2 regions of the Peribacillus sp. FSL K6-5616 genome follow, and region 2 is predicted to be linked to the other one. Evidence: predicted binding sites of a transcription regulator. Region 2 holds the regulator's gene; the other holds the start of a gene.
The links. The regulator CtsR, encoded in region 2, represses protease genes until heat stress. The targets are predictions, from matches to a motif close to ATGGTCAATAAAGGTCAAACA.
Positions count from the first base shown of each region.

Region 1: the regulator CtsR is predicted to act here: its motif matches at 8,552-8,572, upstream of MHB45_RS10500 (ATP-dependent Clp protease ATP-binding subunit).

Region 1 covers NZ_JBBOYT010000001.1:2,183,849-2,194,992, forward strand. The annotation lists gene MHB45_RS10480 (spore germination protein) at 1-15, opposite strand, end outside; partial or broken gene MHB45_RS10485 (DUF1641 domain-containing protein) at 453-974, opposite strand; gene fdhF (formate dehydrogenase subunit alpha) at 967-3,930, opposite strand; partial or broken gene pulA (type I pullulanase) at 4,109-5,995, opposite strand; gene MHB45_RS10500 (ATP-dependent Clp protease ATP-binding subunit) at 6,384-8,513, opposite strand; gene MHB45_RS10505 (C40 family peptidase) at 9,261-9,704, opposite strand; gene MHB45_RS10510 (metal-dependent hydrolase) at 9,927-10,553, opposite strand; gene MHB45_RS10515 (hypothetical protein) at 11,053-11,144, opposite strand, start outside.
Region 2 covers NZ_JBBOYT010000001.1:5,149,400-5,160,543, forward strand. The annotation lists rRNA gene MHB45_RS25065 (23S ribosomal RNA) at 1-2,473, shown strand, start outside; rRNA gene rrf (5S ribosomal RNA) at 2,538-2,653, shown strand; gene MHB45_RS25075 (CtsR family transcriptional regulator) at 3,026-3,487, shown strand; gene MHB45_RS25080 (UvrB/UvrC motif-containing protein) at 3,509-4,060, shown strand; gene MHB45_RS25085 (protein arginine kinase) at 4,057-5,133, shown strand; gene clpC (ATP-dependent protease ATP-binding subunit ClpC) at 5,263-7,704, shown strand; gene radA (DNA repair protein RadA) at 7,903-9,291, shown strand; gene disA (DNA integrity scanning diadenylate cyclase DisA) at 9,294-10,367, shown strand; gene MHB45_RS25105 (PIN/TRAM domain-containing protein) at 10,594-11,144, shown strand, end outside.

The DNA.
Region 1 (11,144 bases), 3.0 Mb from region 2:
ACGTCCTATTCTCACTTTTCCGCCCCTTACTAATTAAGTGTGTGTGTGTGTGTGTGTTCGTTTCCCTAATGATTGCTTTTATTATTTGTATCTCATATAAATATATGTAATAAAAGGATGTCGAGAAAAATTTTGATAGCAGGTTCAATGAAAAAAGCCGATGTTTCCTTATAAGGAAACATCGGCTTTTTTATTCTGGTGGTAATTTTCACCATCACTCAAGTCAAAGTCAATTTCGCAGACGATTCTACGTCCGTTTCAATAGGATAAACGAGCAATGCACTTTATTTCCTACTTTTAGATAAGGTTAGCGGAATGGTTACGAGTGAAACTCCTGCTGCAATCCAAAACCAGCTGTTCTTTCGTTTTTTATCGCTTCCGCTTTTACTGGGAATACTTGATCCGTATGATTTTCTGGAGGTGGGCCGTTCTATTTCCGCTGTTTCATTCGTTTTATGCAAATGCTGATTCTCCGGTAATTGGGTCGTTCTTTCTAAATCGCTTGTATCTCCTCCCATTCCTTTAATGAAGGTCATCAGGAAGGTCATGGCTTGTTTGACTTCTTGGTCATTCAAGGAACGCAGTAACGCTAAATAGCTTGGCTTTTCTGGCGTTTTATCAGCTTCAGCTACACGGGCAATCCCTGAGTTGATTTTCAGGATTAGCGGTTCAAGCTGCTGAACATTAAGTGTTCCTAATGTGCCAAGTATGAGAAGCAGATTTTTCAGCGTATTTGCCGTTTCTGGGGTGTCCGCTGTATTGACAAGAATGTTCAGCACTTTATCCCCTTCCTTCAACAAGCTGTTAACCATCGATAATATCCCACGATCCTGCATGCCCTTCATGACTTCAAACGTTTCTTTAATCACTTCTTTATTTTCCAATAGGGTACGCTCGATATCCTCTAATTCGATCCTTCTTCTTTCTTCATCACTAATGCTGATTCGATTGATCACTTTTGTCGCTTTAGCCACGGTTCCTCTCCTCCTTTTTGATCTTCAAGAGGTCACCAGGGAATATATAATCTTCGCGGGCCCATTTTTTTTGTACTTGTACACCCATTTGCGGTTGAGGATTCCCATTACGATGGTTGATGCTCGGCAATGGATTGTCTCCTTTGACCCTAAGAACTTCCATTTTTGCTTGAACTTCCTTATAGGCGGGAGTATCAGTATCTTTATCTGAATGGCTGCTTGTCAATTGGTTGATGGCCCCGTCACCTGAATCATTCATCGGAAGATAAACTTCTTTACCTTTTACACGATCCGTAATTAGACATTCCACTTTTGCATGTCCATACGGTGAAGTGAGCCGAACAAGGGTGCCATCCTCAAGCCCTCTATCTTTTGCCAATTCCCGGGATACTTCAAGGAAGACTTTTGGCGTTTTGGAACTGATGCCTTTTGATTTATATGTCATGTTTCCTTCATGGAAATGTTCCAATAAGCGGCCATTATTCACATGGATATCAAACTCATCCCCAAAGTCAATCGGTTTGGTCCATTCGACTGGAAATAACCTCGCTTTTCCATCGGGAAACGGAAAAGCTTCCGTGAATAACAATGGAGTATCTTTACCATCTGAAGCAACTGGCCATTGAAGACTTTTATAACCTTCCAAGCGTTCGTAATTTACTCCAGCATATAATGGTGATAGTTTAGCTGCTTCATCCATGATGTCACTTGGATGCCCATAATTCCAGCCCGCTCCTAACGAATTCGCCACATTCATTATGATTTGCCAATCAGGCTTTGAGTCGCCAAGAGGTTCAAAGACTTGATACAGACGTTGTATACGGCGTTCGGTATTCGTGAAAGTACCTTCTTTTTCAAAGCTTGGGCTTGCTGGAAGGACAACATCGGCGAATTCAGCCGTTCTTGATAAGAAGATATCTTGTACCACAAAGAAGTCCAGTTTTTCAAATGCTTCATGGACATGATTGATATTCGAATCGACCAGCCCCATATCTTCACCTTTTAAGTACATGGCTTTAATGGTACCTGAATGAATCCCTTCGACCATTTCATGATTATTAAGGCCAGGGTTTTCGGGTATTTTTGCACCCCAGATGTTTTCATATTTCGCACGTACCTTTTCGTCCGTTACTTTTTCATAACCTGGCAAGCGATCCGGCATACTGCCAAAATCACTGGCTCCTTGTACATTATTATGTCCGCGTAAAGGGTAAGTGCCTGTTCCAGGTTTACCATAGTTGCCCGTTATGAGCAATAAATTGGAAATTGCAGTACTCGTATCACTTCCTCCGCCATGCTGGGTAACGCCCATTGCCCAAAGTGCTGCAACGCTTCCCGCTTCATGAATGGCTTTTGCCAACGTAATTAAATCTTCCTTAGATACGCCTGTTACTTTTTCTGCATATTCCATTGTGTAGGGTTCTAAAGTCTTGATATATTCCTCCATCCCATTTACACGATTTTTAATGAAGTCTCTATCTGTCCAACCTTTATCGACGATATATTTAGTGACGGCCGAAAGCCATATCATATCCGATCCCGGAGCAGGCTGGATGAAGAGGTCGGACCGGTCAGCCATTTCATGCTTTCTGATGTCTGCGACTATCAGCTTCTGTTTCCCCAGTTTATGGGAACGTTTAATTCTTGTAGCCAACACGGGATGTGATTCGGATGTATTGGAGCCAATGATCAATACAAGTTCGGACTTTTCGATATCCTTTATGCCCCCTGTATCTCCACCATATCCAACCGTCCTGAATAGTCCCAAAGTAGCCGGTGTCTGACAATACCGGGAACAGTTATCCACATTATTGGTGCCGATGATTCCCCTAGCCAGCTTTTGCATTAAATAGGACTCTTCATTGGTGCATTTGGAAGACGTTATGAAGGCCATCGAATCAGGACCGTAAGAATCCTTGATGTCGGTGAATTTAAAGGAAATCAATTCAAGGGCTTCTTCCCATTCAGCCTCTCTGAACGCATCCCCTTCTCTAATTAAAGGTTTTGTTAGTCTTTCTTCACTATTCACGAAATCCCATCCGAATTTCCCTTTAACGCAAGTTGAAATTCCATTTGCAGGTGCCTCCACTTGCGGTTCGATCTTAAGGATTTTACGGTCTTTGGTCCAAACGTCAAAGCTGCATCCTACACCACAGTATGTACAAACCGTTTTCGTCTTCTTGATCCTTGCATCCCTCATGGCGGATTCCATATCTGAAATCGCTAAAATCGAGCCATAACCCGTTTCAGCATTTTTCGTAATTTCTATCATAGGTCGAAGAGTTTGTTTAGCGATGCCAGTTAAAAATCCAGCTTCACCCTCCATTCCTTTTTCCATCATTGCATTACACGGACAAACGGTGGAACAGTGCCCACATGACACACATGAAGATTCATTGATCGGAACATTGTCATCCCAAATGACACGCGGACGTTTTGCTTCCCAATCAATAGTCAATGTTTCAGTGACCTGTACATCTTGACAAGCTTCAACACAACGGCCGCAAAGGATGCATTGATCCGGGTCATATCGATAGAATGGATTCGTCCGATCTACTTCATAGGGTTTTTGATCAAAAGGAACACTTTGATGATTTACCTTCATTTCCTTTACGGTATTGTGTATTTCACAAGTTCCATTATTATAATCGCAAACCGTACAATAAAGCTCATGGTTATATAATATCCTGTCCATCGCCATGACCTGTGCTTCTTTTACCTCTGCTCCAACTGTATCGATTACATCCCCATCTTTGATCTTGGTGGAACAAGATCTAACTAGTTCTCCATTAACGCTCACTAAACATGTATCACATGTTTCGATAGGACCTAGGCTAGGGTGGTAACAAACATTCGGGACTTCAATGGAGCTATCCGTCAGCATTTGTAATATTGTTTGATTACCTTCCAGACTGGTCTCAGCACCATTGATTTTTATATGCACTTTCTCTGGCAAAATAATCGCTCCCCTCTTAAAAAACGATAAAATTCATCATTTGGTATTTTCTACCCTCGCACAAATTTTCTCAAACTTGTGAAAGTGAATAATGGAAGTCTTCATTTGACCAATTTCATATTAGAAAATAAACTAAAGCCGAAGTGAGACATAGTATTCACTCACTTCGACTTTAGCATCATTGATTAGAGTTTGCTTTCAATACAAACGAACTTAAAGGGGCAACGGTTATCTGACTCCCTTTAATCCTATCAATTTCTTCCAGGCCCGCATGCTGACCATCCACTAAAACGGCCCAATTACCTTCGTGAGGAAGAGTAATGGTTATCGCGTCCCAATTTGCATTATGAATCACTGCCATTTTATAATCTTGATGTTGTAAGGTGAATGCAACCGCATTTGGCGGGGCATCAATGAATTGTAATTGCTCCTCAATTTCTTCGGGTGTGCTTAACCTAAAAACAGAATGATTTTTCCTGAGAGAAATCAGCCCTTTCATATACTCCACTTCCCGATCTAACTCCGCTCTCCTTTTCCAATCCAACCTGTTAATCCAATCAGAAGATTGATAGCTATTTTCATCTCCATCCTTCGTGCGCATGAACTCTTGTCCAGCATGTATCATTGGAATCCCCTGTGACAGTAAGACAATTGCCGAAGCTAACTTATGCATCTGTTTCCGTTTTTCTTCCGTAGCATCTGGATTAGTGATGAGCAGCTTATCCCATAAAGTATAATTATCATGTGCTTCAACATAATTGATCACTTGATCTGGTCGTTGATATGTTGCGATATCTTCATCATATTTCAAACCACCAGCGATGCCTTTTTTTATAATATCTTCCATTCCTGGTTTGCCATTGACGAATCCCTTATCATGTTCATTCATGACAAACCCTTTTAAACCATCACGGATCGCATCATTAAAGTGAGCGATTCCAGGCATTTTAAAAGCATTCTTTTGATTTGCTTTCAGCTCTTGGGCCAAGGGGGTATCCATATCCCAGCCTTCGCCTAAAACAATGAGGGTCGGATCAATTTCTGCCAGTGCCTTTTTCACTACATTCATCGTTTCCACATCGTGAATACCCATTAAATCGAAACGGAAACCATCAAGGTTAAATTCCTTTGCCCAATAGGTTACGGATTCTACGATGAATTTCCGCATCATTTTACGTTCGGAAGCAGTATCATTTCCTACACCAGTTCCATTAGATAAGGTGCCGTCCGCGTTATAGCGGAAAAAGTAAGTGGGAACGAGTTTATGGAAGTTTGAGTCCGCCACAGAATAAACGTGATTATATACAACATCCATGATCACTCGTAACCCGTGGTCATGTAAACCTTGAATCATTTCCTTTAACTCCCGGATCCTGACTTTTGGTTGATACGGATCAGACGAATAAGAGCCTTCGGGAGCATTATAATTCTGTGGATCATATCCCCAGTTATATTGTGGTTCATTCAATTTCTTTTCATTGATTGTAGCAAAATCAAATATCGGGATAAACTGAACATGGGTAACACCTAGATCTTTAATATGATCAAGACCTGTTTTCACTCCTTCTGGACCTTTGGTTCCGGCTTCAACTACTCCTAAGAATTTACCTTTATGGTGGATTCCGCTTTCAGGATGAATCGATAAATCCCGTGTATGCAATTCATAAATGACTATGTCCTCAGCTTTTTCAAGAGGTGGTTTATCCCGTGTCCACCTTTTTGGGTTCGTATCTGTTAAATCTATCACGACCCCTTTATCACCATTAACAGTAACTGCGCGAACATAGGGATCGACGGCTTCACTCCAGGTTTCTCCCACTTTCACTTTATATGTATAAATCAATCCATCCTGATTTCCGTTCAGCTCAATGATCCAGGTCCCCTTTTCGGAACGAACCATTTGAATTTCCATTCCATCTGTATCATCCCAATGTTTATAAGTAACTAGCCTGGCTTCAGATGCAAGTGGTGCCCATAACCGGAATGCCGTTTTATCTTTAAGATAGGAATTTCCTAAATCTTTGCCTTCATAGAAATATAAATCATCCAATTCTGACGGGTTTACCGGATTAATATTAGCAATCGGCAGGGATTCCAACTGATTTTCCGGTTTATTATCCATAGGTTTTTGATTATTTTTATTTTCCTCTTCAAAATAAGAAAGTGAATCTTTAATAGGTCATTCCTCCATTGAAATTCCCATTTTAGAACAGGGATTATTCATTTTTATAATCATGAGCGAATCTTCCATAATGTTATGATTCCACAGGCATTACACATAAAAACATCCGATCTGCAAATTATGGCGAAAATTCAGAAATCTATATTTAATAATCGAAAGCAGCAGGTCATTTTGCTGGACCTTACTTATCGTTTAATGAAAAGTGAATCCAAAAAAAGAAAAAAATGCCTCCATAACAGTTTTACGGTCTTGGAGGCATTTCTAGTACTCTTTATGGTGTTTTAATAATTTTCACTGAGTTATCTTCAACAATTGCAGTGAAGTTCTTAACTTCAGGCTGCTCAAAGATAAAGTCTGTGATACCATCTTCGAGCTGTTCTTGAAGAACACGGCGGAGCGGTCTCGCCCCGAAAGTTGGGTGATATCCGAGTTCAATTAGCCTTTGTTTCGCTTCAATGGTCACATCTAAAGATAAACCATTTACAGCAAGTGTTTCGTCTAACTCGTGAATCATGATATCAACAATTTGCAGAAGATCTTCTTTCTTCAATGCAGAGAATTCAATGATGCTATCGAACCGGTTCAAGAATTCCGGTTTGAAGAAGCTGCCTAAAGATTGCAGGATTGAAGCCTCTTCCACAGCTGAACTTGTACCGAATCCCATTACTTTTTGTTTCTCACCGACTCCTGCATTACTCGTCATGATGATCACGGTATCTTTAAAAGTAACGGTCCGGCCTTGACTGTCGGTTAAGCGGCCATCTTCCATGATTTGCAGGAACATATGCATGACATCCGGATGTGCCTTTTCGATTTCATCCAATAAGATGATACTGTAAGGCTTGCGGCGAACTTTTTCCGTCAATTGTCCAGCTTCCTCATGTCCTACATATCCAGGAGGAGAACCGATTAATTTAGAAACACTGTGTTTCTCCATGAATTCACTCATGTCAAGACGAATCATAGCGTCCTTGTCCCCGAATAATTCCTCAGCAAGAGTTTTCGCCAATTCGGTTTTACCGACTCCTGTCGGACCGACGAAAAGGAAAGAACCGGTAGGACGATTTTTGGATTTTAACCCGGCACGACTTCTTCGAACGGCCTTGGATACCTTTTTGACAGCCTCTTCCTGCCCAATTACTTTTTTCATCAGCTCCGCTTGGAGATGAACCATTCTTTCTTGCTCATCTTCTTGGAGCTTACCTACAGGAATGCCGGTCTTTTGTTCAATGATATTTTGAATGTCTTCAACGGTAACGGTTGGCTTAATTGCATCTTCCCCTGCTTGCAATGACTTTTCCAGTTTTTCTTCTTCATCACGAAGAACGGCAGCTTTTTCATATGCTTCTTCTTTTAAGGCCATTTCTTTTTCTTTATAAATTTGGACCAGTCGTTCTTTCATGTTTTCTACCTGGCCGTCTTCTATGGTCAAGTTCAATTTGGAACCAGCTTCATCCATTAAGTCTATTGCCTTGTCAGGGAGGAATCGGTCTTGAATGTAACGGTTTGAAAGTTCAACAGCCGCTTTTAGGGCTTCCTCACTATATGTTACACCATGATAAGATTCATAACTTTCTTTTAAACCGCGTAAGATGACCAATGCCTCAGCAGTTGTAGGTTCGTTAACCTGTACAGGCTGGAAACGTCTTTCAAGGGCACCGTCTTTTTCAATTTTCCTATATTCGGATAAAGTAGTTGCTCCGACAAGCTGAAGTTCGCCGCGTGCAAGTGCAGGCTTCAAGATATTTCCTGCATCCATTGATCCTTCGGCCGAACCTGCTCCCACAAGTTGATGAATTTCATCGATGAATAAAATGACATTTTTTCTTTCCTGTAATTCGCTGATCAATTGCTTCATTCTTTCTTCGAATTGCCCTCTAATTCCAGTATTGGAAACAAGGGACGCTACATCAAGCATATATACTAGCTTATTACGTAATTTAACTGGCACTGAACCTTCAACAATCGCTAAAGCAAGACCTTCAGCAATGGCTGTTTTACCGACACCAGGTTCACCGATTAAAACTGGATTATTTTTATTGCGTCTGTTTAGAACTTCAATGACGCGTTTGATTTCTTCATTTCGTCCGATAACCGGATCAATAAGTCCTGCTTTAGCAGCATCGGTCAAATTGCGGCCATACTCCTCAAGCAATCCTCCATCCTCGCCATGTTCAGCTGAATCCGGTTTTGGTACACCATTATAATTAAATGGATTGAATGAATTTGGAGATCCGTTAAATTGGAATTTCCCCATATCCATTCCGCCCATAGCAGCTCCAAGTTTGTTTCGTTCTTCTTTATAACAAGTGGAGCACAGTTTCACATCATGCTCCTGACCATTCATATTTAGGTGAACTTGAATATTAGCTTGGTTTACATGGCATTTTTCACAAAGCATGTAGTACTCCTCCTTTAAAAAATTAAATTGAAAATAAATCTTTGACCTTCTTTGACTTTCTGACTTTATTATACATTGACCTTCTTTGACTTTCAATAATTTTGTCTGGGAATTTTTTTGCAAAAAACAGGAATTCCTTCGATTTGGTTTGCTTAGCATATTAAACTATCCATATCCAGTCAACTAAAAAGCTTTCATGAATGCTTCATACTACCGATTACCGAATTCAGGACTCACCATAACCTTAAACTATTAGCAAAACGCCAATTCTCTTGTCCATGTGCCTCATTCACTCTTATTTTTTAATACAAAAAAAAGACTTTATTAAGTCTCTTTAAGGTTAGTACAATTTTTAAACGTTGGATTTCCACTCCAGGTACTCGCTTTCCGCGGGCGGTTGGGGAGCCTCCTCGGCGTCTTCGCACCTGTGGGGTCTCCCCTTGACGCGCTTTTCCCGCAGGAGTCTCGCACCTTCCGTTCCAATGATCTTTGTTTTAATTTTAAGATAGAACACTTTTGCCTACAGTCTTTTTTTTGTTTTTAAGTAGTATTAATACTTGAGGTGATATCGATAGTCCCCTCGTTGTTCAACCCATGCCATGCTTTCCTTTCCGCAAAGCTGCTTCAATTCCAATAAAAAATCAAAAAGGTTTCGGAATGAAACCTTCCGAAACCCTTTTGTCTACAATTTGAAAGAGACTTCATTAAGTCTCTTAGCTTTTTTATATTAAAATTGATTTTCTTCTATTATATACGTTTCGCACCGATATACTTTTGCTTCCAATAACTATTATTGGTTTTAGCGTATGACACTCCTTTTGATGATGACGAGTGTATGAATTCATTGTTTCCTATGTATATGGCCACATGTGTGGGTGTTTTCGCTTTATTTGGTGCAAAGAACATTAAGTCCCCTTTTTGCAGGCTTTTAACTTTCTTTCCTTTTTTATATATGTCAGCAGCAGTTCTTGGTAAATTCTTGCCAGCCTTTTGATAGGAATACTTCACTAAACCCGAACAATCAAAACCTGATGATGAAATGCCACCCATTTTATATTTTGTACCTAGTTCACTTTTAGCCACTTTAATCGCTTTTGTATGATATGAAGCAGCTTCCACTTGGTTTCCGGCAAAGGATGCGGTTACAAGCGTGATAGCCAATGACAATCCGACGACAATTTTCTTAAACAAATTAATTACCCCCTGATGTGATTTGCTAAACCTAATATACTAGAAAAGCTATATCACTCGCATCACAGGATCTTTACGAATATGTTACAATTAGTAGATTTAGGAAGAATGACCATATAAAACATAGAAATAAGTCGAATCAAGTGTCCATTCAATATATTGAAAAGCACCTTTAATAAAACTATCTTTTCTTCATAAAAAATCAGCGGTAAAAAACCACTGTCAAAATTCTTTTGAGAAAAATGGAAGAAATAGTTTTACCCCACGTTTATTAAAAGGTAAACATTTCAAATCTGCAATTAAATGACTTATGTATCCTAATGAACAAGTGGCGAAAATTCCGTCAATCCCCATAAAGGCTTCGAATTGAAAGGCAATGATGCCAAAGAAAGCGATACCGGCAATCGAATGGGTATAACTTCTATGTGGTGTAAAGGATGCCAAGATTATATAGACTCCCAACAGCCACAACCAGCTTTCCTGCAAAGATAAACCGCCTCCTAATACCGCTAATCCAGTCAAAGTCAGCATATGCCTTTGCCTAATGAAAGATGAAATAATGATGATTCCGATTCCTGCCCCTGCACCGATCCACTTTTCCGTTTCAGAGCCTTCCAAAAGACTATAAATGATCATTAAAATTCCAATCGTTTGTGCTATCGTTCGGATAAACTTATGTGAAAAGGTAATCCTATTACTCAACTTCCCATCAATATCCATATCGGGCATCAGCCCTGAAACTCCCCCGATGCCCACCAAAAATAAAGTGGTGGTTGGATCTGTTTGAAGTGTGTTTGCCGTCAAGAATCCAACTGTTGCCCCTATAGCCATGTGTGCTGTCCCGTTCACTGTCTCTCTCCTGTCCCTCTAAGAAGTAATCTGCTCAAGAAACGAATGTTTGTTCGAATCTCTGCATACCTAACTATACAACATTTTGGGGAAAATTTCTCTAGTTCTTATAAATAAAGCCATAGAAATCAGTGATTAGAGCAAATAAAATACCTTTTCGTACATTTAAAACACTTTTTATAAATGTCTATAATAGCTTTGTGTAGGTAATTTTCATTACTTTAAATCACGCAAAATATTTTTCAGTAAAATGAGGTTTTTCATGAAATTTTATCCAAAATATGAATATACTAATCTATAAGGGGAGTGATTCAGATAGCTTTTTTAAATGCCTTCAATAATTTTAAAAATGGGAAAAAGTCCAAGAAAATAAAGAACATGGATTTTCGGGAACAGAATGTAAATAAATCGTCGGAGCTCATTGGTAATAATGTAATTGTCCAAAATATAATTAACAATCATCTTTCCAAAAAAAATAACCACTTGTAGGGTGGTTTTTTTAATTATTAGGGGAAATGGTTTCATTCTTTTCCAACTTCTCACTTGCTTCGTAAATATAGTTATATTGTAAATAGTAATCGTATATGACGT
Region 2 (11,144 bases):
ATCTCCCAAGGCTAAATACTCCCTAGTGACCGATAGTGAACCAGTACCGTGAGGGAAAGGTGAAAAGCACCCCGGAAGGGGAGTGAAATAGATCCTGAAACCGTGTGCCTACAAGTAGTCAAAGCCCGTTAATGGGTAATGGCGTGCCTTTTGTAGAATGAACCGGCGAGTTACGATTTCATGCGAGGTTAAGTTGATGAGACGGAGCCGCAGCGAAAGCGAGTCTGAATAGGGCGAATGAGTATGAGGTCGTAGACCCGAAACCAGGTGATCTACCCATGTCCAGGGTGAAGTTCAGGTAACACTGAATGGAGGCCCGAACCCACGCACGTTGAAAAGTGCGGGGATGAGGTGTGGGTAGCGGAGAAATTCCAATCGAACCTGGAGATAGCTGGTTCTCTCCGAAATAGCTTTAGGGCTAGCCTCAAGATGAGAGTATTGGAGGTAGAGCACTGATTGGACTAGGGGCCCCCAACGGGTTACCGAATTCAGTCAAACTCCGAATGCCAAATACTTATTCTTGGGAGTCAGACTGCGAGTGATAAGATCCGTAGTCGAAAGGGAAACAGCCCAGACCACCAGCTAAGGTCCCAAAGTATACGTTAAGTGGAAAAGGATGTGGAGTTGCTTAGACAACCAGGATGTTGGCTTAGAAGCAGCCACCATTTAAAGAGTGCGTAATAGCTCACTGGTCGAGTGACTCCGCGCCGAAAATGTACCGGGGCTAAACGTATCACCGAAGCTGTGGATTGACACCGTATGGTGTCGATGGTAGGAGAGCGTTCTAAGGGCGTTGAAGTCAGACCGGAAGGACTGGTGGAGCGCTTAGAAGTGAGAATGCCGGTATGAGTAGCGAAAGAAGGGTGAGAATCCCTTCCACCGAATGCCTAAGGTTTCCTGAGGAAGGCTCGTCCGCTCAGGGTTAGTCGGGACCTAAGCCGAGGCCGAAAGGCGTAGGCGATGGACAACAGGTTGATATTCCTGTACCACCTATACATCGTTTGAACGATGGGGGGACGCAGAAGGATAGGGTAAGCGCGCTGTTGGATATGCGCGTCCAAGCAGTTAGGCCGGAAACGAGGCAAATCCCGTTTCCATTAAGGCGGAGCTGTGATGGCGAGGGAAATATAGTACCGAAGTTCCTGATTCCACGCTGCCAAGAAAAGCCTCTAGTGAGATGTAAGGTGCCCGTACCGCAAACCGACACAGGTAGGCGAGGAGAGAATCCTAAGGTGTGCGAGAGAACTCTCGTTAAGGAACTCGGCAAAATGACCCCGTAACTTCGGGAGAAGGGGTGCTTTTTAGGGTGAATAGCCCAGAAAAGCCGCAGTGAATAGGCCCAGGCGACTGTTTAGCAAAAACACAGGTCTCTGCGAAGCCGCAAGGCGAAGTATAGGGGCTGACACCTGCCCGGTGCTGGAAGGTTAAGGGGAGAGGTTAGCGCAAGCGAAGCTTTGAACCGAAGCCCCAGTAAACGGCGGCCGTAACTATAACGGTCCTAAGGTAGCGAAATTCCTTGTCGGGTAAGTTCCGACCCGCACGAAAGGTGTAACGATCTGGGCACTGTCTCAACGAGAGACTCGGTGAAATTATAGTACCTGTGAAGATGCAGGTTACCCGCGACAGGACGGAAAGACCCCGTGGAGCTTTACTGCAGCCTGATATTGAATTTTGGTACAGCTTGTACAGGATAGGTAGGAGCCTGAGAAGCCGGAGCGCCAGCTTCGGTGGAGGCGTTGGTGGGATACTACCCTGGCTGTATTGAAATTCTAACCCGCGCCCCTTATCGGGGTGGGAGACAGTGTCAGGTGGGCAGTTTGACTGGGGCGGTCGCCTCCTAAAGAGTAACGGAGGCGCCCAAAGGTTCCCTCAGAATGGTTGGAAATCATTCGTAGAGTGTAAAGGCACAAGGGAGCTTGACTGCGAGACCTACAAGTCGAGCAGGGACGAAAGTCGGGCTTAGTGATCCGGTGGTTCCGCATGGAAGGGCCATCGCTCAACGGATAAAAGCTACCCCGGGGATAACAGGCTTATCTCCCCCAAGAGTCCACATCGACGGGGAGGTTTGGCACCTCGATGTCGGCTCATCGCATCCTGGGGCTGTAGTCGGTCCCAAGGGTTGGGCTGTTCGCCCATTAAAGCGGTACGCGAGCTGGGTTCAGAACGTCGTGAGACAGTTCGGTCCCTATCCGTCGCGGGCGCAGGAAATTTGAGAGGAGCTGTCCTTAGTACGAGAGGACCGGGATGGACGCACCGCTGGTGTACCAGTTGTCTTGCCAAAGGCATAGCTGGGTAGCTACGTGCGGACGGGATAAGTGCTGAAAGCATCTAAGCATGAAGCCCCCCTCAAGATGAGATTTCCCATGGCGCAAGCTAGTAAGATCCCTGAAAGATGATCAGGTTGATAGGTCAGAGGTGGAAGCATGGTGACATGTGGAGCTGACTGATACTAATAGATCGAGGACTTAACCAACGCTTTTTAAAAAATGAAATACCTTCTTATTATCTAGTTTTGAAGGAACAACGTTCCTTTTATGTTTGGTGGCGATAGCGAAGAGGTCACACCCGTTCCCATTCCGAACACGGCAGTTAAGCTCTTCAGCGCCGATGGTAGTTGGGGGTTTCCCCCTGTGAGAGTAGGACGCCGCCAAGCCATTTAAAAAGATCAGCCATCCGGCTGGTCTTTTTTGTGTATGTAAAAAAAATTTTCCCGTTTTCAGGGACAGCACGGGCTGGCCTTATTTGAATTGGTTGCCATATCATGAGGAGGAATGGATGAGCTGGGTAAATGGGGCAGAATTTAAGTGATGAAACCTTAAGCAGAAGAAAAATTTCAGGTTTTACATCCATTTATATAGGGTATTTATGTAAGATATTTCATCTTTTATGTTCAATGGGGTATGTAACTACATATAATTTGGAGAAAATGGATATTACAGAAAGAAAGTGCGTTTAAGTTGCAAAATGCATTATTCCTTGTATAATAATAGTCAAATATAGTCAAAGTCAGAATGGAGGAGGCTGAGTGAGAAACATATCTGATGTTATCGAAACTTATTTGAAGCAAGTACTTGAAATAAGTCAAAAAGATATCTTGGAGATTAAAAGAAGTGAAATAGCAGATAAATTTCAGTGTGTTCCTTCTCAAATCAATTACGTAATCAATACCAGGTTTACCATCGAGAGAGGTTATGTTGTAGAGAGTAAGCGTGGAGGCGGAGGTTATATACGCATCATGAAAGTGGAATCACAGGATTCCGTGCAACTTATCAACCAATTATTATCGCTTATTGGTTCCAGGGTAACTCAATCGATGGCTGAAGGAGTAATTTCACGACTGATGAATGAAGACGTCATTAATGAAAGAGAAGCAAAGATTATGATGAGCGTCATAGATAGATCGGTGATTTATATCGACCTGCCTGACCGCGATGAGCTTAGGGCAAGAATTTTAACTGCGATGCTTACGACTTTAAAATATAAATGAAACTGGCAGAGGTGATGAACGTTGATTTGCCAAGAATGTCATCAAAGGCCTGCTACCCTGCACTTCACCAAAATCATCAATGGAAAAAAGACTGAAGTCATGATTTGTGAGAAATGTGCTCAGGAAAAAGGTGAAATGTTCATGGAGGCAGGTGGACCTGGTTTTTCAATAAATAATTTATTAGCAGGATTGTTGAATATGGAGTCGAATATTCAACAGACAAAGGCAAATGCATTTCCGAAAACGGAAGAGAGGCGTTGCCCGAATTGTCATCGATCTTATAAAGAATTTGTCCATATTGGCAAGTTTGGCTGTGCCGAATGTTATAAAACGTTCAATGAACAGTTAAATCCCATTTTAAAGAGGGTTCATAGCGGCAATACAGCACACATAGGGAAAATTCCAAAAAGGATTGGCGGCGCCATATATCTTCGAAAACAAATTTTGGATTTGAAAGAAGTTTTAAAGGTCCACATTGATCAAGAGGAGTTTGAGAAAGCGGCAGAAGTAAGAGATAAGGTTCGTTCCCTTGAAAAAAGGTTTGAAGCACAAGAGGGAGGCGAGGAATTATGAGCTTGGAAAAGTTTGTAGAAAACGCCTTGAGTTCCTGGATGAGTGCCGAAGGGCCGGAAATCGATATTGTATTGAGTTCGCGGATTCGGCTGGCCAGGAATTTCAAAGACTTTACCTTCCCAACCTCCTTTTCGAACGAAGAAGCTAATAAAATCATTGAATTGGTCAAAAAAAGAATCGAAGAGGAAGTAACCCCGGAGATTGGAAAATTGGAGCTATTAGAGATTGACCAATTGCAGCCACTGGAAAAGCGCGTTCTGGTTGAAAAACATTTAATCAGTCCTCATTTAGTTGAAGATTCAGCGAAAAGCGCATGTCTCCTTTCGGAAAATGAAGAAATAAGTATCATGATAAACGAAGAGGACCATCTCCGTATTCAATGTTTAATGTCGGGGTTGCAGCTAAAGGAAACCTTAAAGATTGCAAATGTTCTTGACGATTGGATTGAAGAATCCATAGACTATGCATATGATGAAGAAAGAGGATACCTGACTAGTTGTCCGACTAATGTGGGAACAGGGTTAAGGGCTTCAGTCATGATGCATCTGCCGGGCCTGGTCCTTACACAGCAGATGAATAATATCATACCGGCTATCAACCAATTGGGGTTGGTGGTTCGAGGGATTTATGGAGAGGGCAGTCAAGCGTTGGGGAATATTTTTCAAATTTCCAATCAAATCACCCTTGGAAAATCGGAAAGGGATATCGTTGAAGATCTAACGAGTGTAGTGCAACAAATCATAGCCCAGGAACGGTCAGCGAGGGATGCATTAGCGAGGACTTCCCACATACAATTAGAAGATAGAATTTTCCGTTCATATGGGGTTTTGTCCAATGCTCGAATCATCGAGACCAAGGAAGCAGCTACATGTATCTCCGATGTTAGGTTAGGGATAGATCTTGGGTATATAAAGAATATTTCCAAAAGCATTCTAAATGAATTGATGATTTTGACGCAGTCGGGATTTTTACAAAAGTACGCAGGCGGCCCTTTAAGACCCCATGAAAGGGATATCCGTAGAGCAGCACTCATCCGGGAACGCTTGAATTTCACGGAATCTTCCTCCTCATAGAGGTTATTGACCTCTTTAGGGAGAATTAAATTTCATTAATAGATATGGAGCAAGAATAAGCTTCTGCCATTACTTAGAGAATTGCCAGCAATTTTATTCAAAACGAAAATTCTTAAGGAGGAATTCCCTATGATGTTTGGTCGTTTTACTGAAAGAGCCCAGAAAGTATTAGCATTAGCCCAAGAAGAGGCAATCCGTTTAGGTCATAATAATATTGGCACGGAACATATTTTACTGGGCCTGGTCCGAGAGGGTGATGGTATTGCAGCCAAAGCGTTATATGCTCTTGGATTGGGTCCGGAGAAGATTCAGAAAGAAGTGGAAAATTTAATTGGCCGTGGACAGGATACGGCTCAAACGATACATTATACCCCAAGAGCCAAGAAGGTCATTGAGCTTTCCATGGATGAAGCAAGAAAATTAGGTCACTCATATGTTGGGACAGAGCATGTCCTTCTAGGTCTTATACGAGAAGGGGAAGGTGTCGCTGCCCGCGTATTGAATAATCTGGGAGTAAGTTTAAATAAAGCTCGACAACAAGTATTACAACTTTTGGGCAGCAATGAATCAGGTGGTCATCAAGGTTCAGCCGCTGCAAATGCAAGCACGCCGACACTGGATGGCCTTGCCCGTGATTTAACGGCGATTGCCAGGGAAGGAAGCTTGGATCCGGTTATCGGAAGAAGTAAGGAAATACAGCGTGTCATTGAGGTATTAAGCCGTCGTACAAAAAATAACCCAGTATTGATCGGTGAACCCGGCGTTGGTAAAACAGCCATTGCTGAAGGGCTTGCCCAACAGATTATCAATAATGAGGTACCTGAGATTTTACGTGATAAACGCGTCATGACACTTGATATGGGTACTGTTGTGGCTGGCACTAAATACCGGGGTGAATTTGAGGACCGGTTGAAGAAAGTCATGGATGAAATACGCCAGGCGGGTAATATCATCCTATTCATCGACGAATTGCATACATTGATTGGTGCAGGTGGTGCAGAAGGTGCCATCGATGCCTCCAATATCCTTAAACCATCATTGGCCCGTGGTGAATTACAATGTATCGGTGCTACAACTTTGGATGAGTACCGCAAGTATATTGAAAAGGATGCTGCCCTTGAACGTCGCTTCCAGCCAATCCAAGTCGATGAGCCGACAATTGAGGAATCCATCCAAATTCTCAAAGGTCTTCGTGACCGTTATGAGGCACATCACCGCGTATCGATCACTGACGAAGCGATTGATGCTGCAGTCAAATTATCAGACCGTTATATTTCCGATCGCTTTTTACCTGATAAAGCGATTGACTTGATTGATGAAGCTGGTTCCAAAGTTAGGCTGCGCTCATACACAACGCCACCCAACCTAAAGGAACTTGAAGTGAAACTAGATGATGTTCGCAAGGAAAAGGATGCTTCCGTTCAGAGTCAGGAATTTGAAAAAGCTGCTTCGCTTCGCGATACAGAACAACGCTTAAGAGAACAATTGGAAGAAACGAAAAAAACTTGGAAAGAAAAACAAGGGCAGGAAAACAGTGAAGTGACTGTGGATGACATTGCACATGTCGTATCCAGCTGGACGGGAGTGCCGGTCACTAAATTGGCGCAAACGGAGTCAGACAAACTGCTTAATATGGAGTCAATCCTCCATGATCGTGTAATTGGGCAGGAAGAGGCCGTCATTGCGGTTTCTAAAGCAGTACGACGTGCAAGGGCAGGATTGAAAGATCCTAAGCGTCCAATTGGTTCATTCATCTTCTTGGGGCCTACAGGGGTCGGTAAAACCGAGCTAGCCCGAGCTTTGGCTGAATCCATTTTTGGTGATGAAGATGCCATGATCCGCATCGATATGTCCGAATATATGGAGAAACATTCGACTTCACGTCTTGTTGGATCGCCTCCAGGATATGTTGGGTACGAAGAAGGCGGTCAGTTAACGGAAAAAGTGCGGAGGAAACCATACTCCGTCGTTCTGCTTGATGAAATAGAAAAGGCGCATCCGGATGTCTTCAATATTCTTCTTCAAGTGTTGGAAGACGGAAGACTGACAGATTCAAAGGGGCGTACTGTCGATTTCAGGAATACCATTTTGATCATGACATCGAATGTAGGGGCGTCTGCCTTGAAAACTGATAAGTATGTCGGCTTTAACATCCAGGATACTGGTCAGGACTATAAAAATATGAAAGGGAAAGTGATGGAAGAACTCAAACGTGCATTCCGTCCGGAATTCCTGAATCGTATTGATGAAACTATCGTGTTCCACTCATTAGAGAAGGATCATTTGAAACAAATCGTTACATTAATGTCAAATCAGCTTACTACCCGTTTGAAAGAACAGGAGATATACTTGGAGCTGACAGATGCGGCTAGAGAAAAAATTGCCACGGAAGGTTTTGATCCGGAATATGGGGCAAGGCCAATCCGCAGGGCGCTTCAGAAGCATGTAGAGGATTATCTATCCGAAGAGTTGCTTAAAGGCAACGTGAAAAAAGGGCAAACGGTCGTAATGGATGTCGTGAATAATGAGTTTGCAATCCGACAAGGCGAGCCTGTTAATGTAAGTGAATAACCTGATCCTAAACTTCGAGGTACACGCAGATTCTTTTGCAGTGTACCTCTGTTTTTTATCTATAGGTAGATGTGAGTATAAACGGGACAAGCAAAGTGAATATTTTTTTAAAAAAACTTAGCCTTAAGAAGGTTTAAATAAAACAGAGATATAATATCCTTAATATAGATATTTTTTCCAAAGGAAGAGGAGTAATTTATGGCTGTAAAAAAGAAAACTAAATTTATCTGTCAGTCTTGTGGGTATGAATCCGCGAAATGGATGGGGAAATGCCCAGGCTGCGGTGAATGGAATAAAATGGTCGAGGAAACCGAAATCGTTAAACCTGCTAGAAAGGGCGCTTTTACCCATTCAGAGGTGAGAGGTTCCGGGGAACGGGAGAAGGCAGCACCCATAACGACCATTCAATCAGAAAAAGAACCACGCATTAAGACGGATTTAATGGAATTGAATCGTGCTCTTGGGGGCGGGATCGTTCAGGGATCACTTGTATTGATCGGAGGGGACCCGGGTATCGGTAAGTCCACCCTGCTTTTACAGGTATCATCCCAATTGGCGCATAAACAGAAAAAAGTGCTTTATATATCAGGTGAAGAATCAGTCAAGCAGACCAAATTGAGAGCGGACCGGCTTGGGACCATGTCGGAAAATCTATTCGTTTATTCTGAAACCGATATGGACTATATCCAACAGGCAATTACAGATGTAAAACCGGATTTGGTCATTATTGACTCGATTCAAACGGTTTATCATTCGGAGGTTACATCTGCCCCGGGAAGCGTTTCACAAGTGAGGGAATGCACAGCCTCACTCATGCGCATTGCTAAAACGAACGGAATCGCGATTTTTATCGTCGGTCACGTTACAAAAGAAGGGGCCATTGCGGGACCACGGCTGCTTGAGCACATGGTTGACACCGTATTATATTTTGAAGGTGAAAGACACCATACATATCGAATTATACGTGCGGTTAAAAATCGCTTTGGTTCGACGAATGAGATGGGTATTTTTGAAATGAAAGAACATGGATTGGAAGAGGTGGCGAATCCATCGGAAATTTTCCTTGAAGAACGGTCGCAAGGAGCTTCGGGGTCCACAGTCGTCGCATCCATGGAGGGCACAAGGCCGGTGCTTGTTGAAATTCAAGCATTGATTTCTCCTACGAGTTTTGGGAATCCTAGGCGGATGGCCACGGGAATTGACCACAATCGAGTTTCGCTTTTAATGGCTGTCCTGGAAAAGAGAGTGGGCTTGCTGCTCCAAAACCAAGATGCGTATTTAAAGGTTGCTGGCGGTGTCAAGCTGGATGAACCGGCAATTGACCTCGCTGTTGCAATAAGCATTGCATCAAGCTTCCGTGATAAACCAACAAACCCTGCCGATTGCATCATTGGTGAAGTGGGGCTGACTGGGGAAGTGAGAAGGGTGTCACGAATTGAACAAAGGGTGCAGGAAGCAGCGAAATTAGGGTTTGAGCGGGTTATCATACCGGCTAATAATATAGGAGGGTGGACCGCGCCGAAAGGTATTAAGATCATTGGTGTTTCATCGGTTTCGGAGGCTCTTAAACAATCGTTAGGGGGTTAAGCATGACAGATAAAAAAGGGTATGAGAAAACAAAATTGGAAATTCTGCAAATCGTAGCACCAGGTACCCCGCTTCGGGAGGGTATTGAAAATGTCCTGAGGGCGAACACGGGCGGTTTGATAGTGGTCGGATATAACGAGAAGGTGCGAACGATCGTGGATGGCGGCTTCGAAATCAACTGCAGCTGTACCCCCAGCACATTATATGAGTTGGCGAAGATGGACGGGGCCATCATTTTAAATGAAACCGCCGATAAGATCATTTTCGCAAATGCCCAATTAGTGCCTGATAACAGTACACCTTCCACTGAAACGGGAATGAGGCATAGAACAGCGGAACGGGTGGCAAGGGAGACCAAGTCGTTGGTCATCGCAATCTCACAACGCCGGAATGTCATCACTTTATATCAGGGCAATTTCCGGTATGCCCTTAAAGATATAGGAGTCATTCTTGCCAAGGCTAATTTAGCCATCCAGACCTTGGAAAAATACAAGGTGGTCCTGCAGCAGAGCATATCGGTTTTAGGAGCGCTCGAGTTTGAGGAAATCGTGACCTATGCCGATCTTTTGCAGGTATTTCACCGTTATGTGATGGTGCTCAGGATCAAGGCGGAGCTGCTAACGTACCTTAATGAACTTGGTACGGAAGGAAGGCTGATCCGTTTGCAAATGAATGAAATCCTGGCAGATATTGAAACGGAAGGGAAATGGCTTATCAAGGATTATACCTCCAGTAATGATGAAAATCCCGAGGAAATCATTTTTAGGCTTCAAGAGTTGGCCATGCAGGAAAAACTGGATGAAAGCATTCTTCTTAAGGTGCTGGGCTATCATGGATATATACATCTTGATGAGTCAGTACATCCCCGTGGTTACCGTATTCTTCATAAAATCCCACGCTTGCCGGGTTTAATCATCGAAAATTTAGTGAAACAGTTCGGAAGCTTTAGTGAAGTCAATAAAGCTACGGTTGAAAACCTTGACGATGTGGAGGGTATAGGTGAAGTCCGGGCCAATAAAATTAAAGAAGGACTCCGAATTTTGAAAAATCAGCTGGTCACAAATAGAAGGATGTAAGGTGCAGCCGGCTTTTAAAAAACTCCTGAACGGGCTTGAAATTGATTGGTGTTTATTTTTGACACTCAAAACTCAGGGTGCTAGGCTAATATTACGAAAAAGAGAAGAATTCATATTTGTAAATCCACTAAATCCTTAAGTGAATTTAACGTATATAGTGAAAACGAATTTTCGAAGGTTTCATTTTATATTATTGGTCAATAATGAGTAGAAGGAGGTGAAAGGGATGTTAAAACGCATTATACAAGCATGCTTCTTAATAGTCGGCGGAACACTTGGTATGTTGCTTATTCCGGAATTATTAATTGTTTTACATGCAGACGATATTGCTTTATTAAACAATCCTTATGTAAGTGTACTGTTGGGTGCCATTATCTTTTATCTTATAACTTTTTGGGCAGTAGATCATGTGATCTACTTTATGAAATGGCTGGAGGAACAGCTTGTAAAGATACCGATTACGGATATAATCTTTGGCAGCGTAGGTCTTTTAGTTGGACTGCTTGCAGCGTTCTTGGTTGGATCCGCATTCAGTGCCATCAAGGTTCCCATTTTGAATACAGTGGTTCCTATCATCCTTACGCTTTTATTTGGATATCTTGGTTTTCAGGTGGGCTTTAAAAAACGTGATGAGCTATTGAGTTTATTCACGAAAAGCAATAAGAAAAAGAACACGGATGATGAAGCAAGCGAAGAGGATGAAGAGGGGTATAGCAAGCGCCTGAAGATTCTTGATACAAGCGTCATCATAGATGGCAGAATTGCGGATATTTGTCA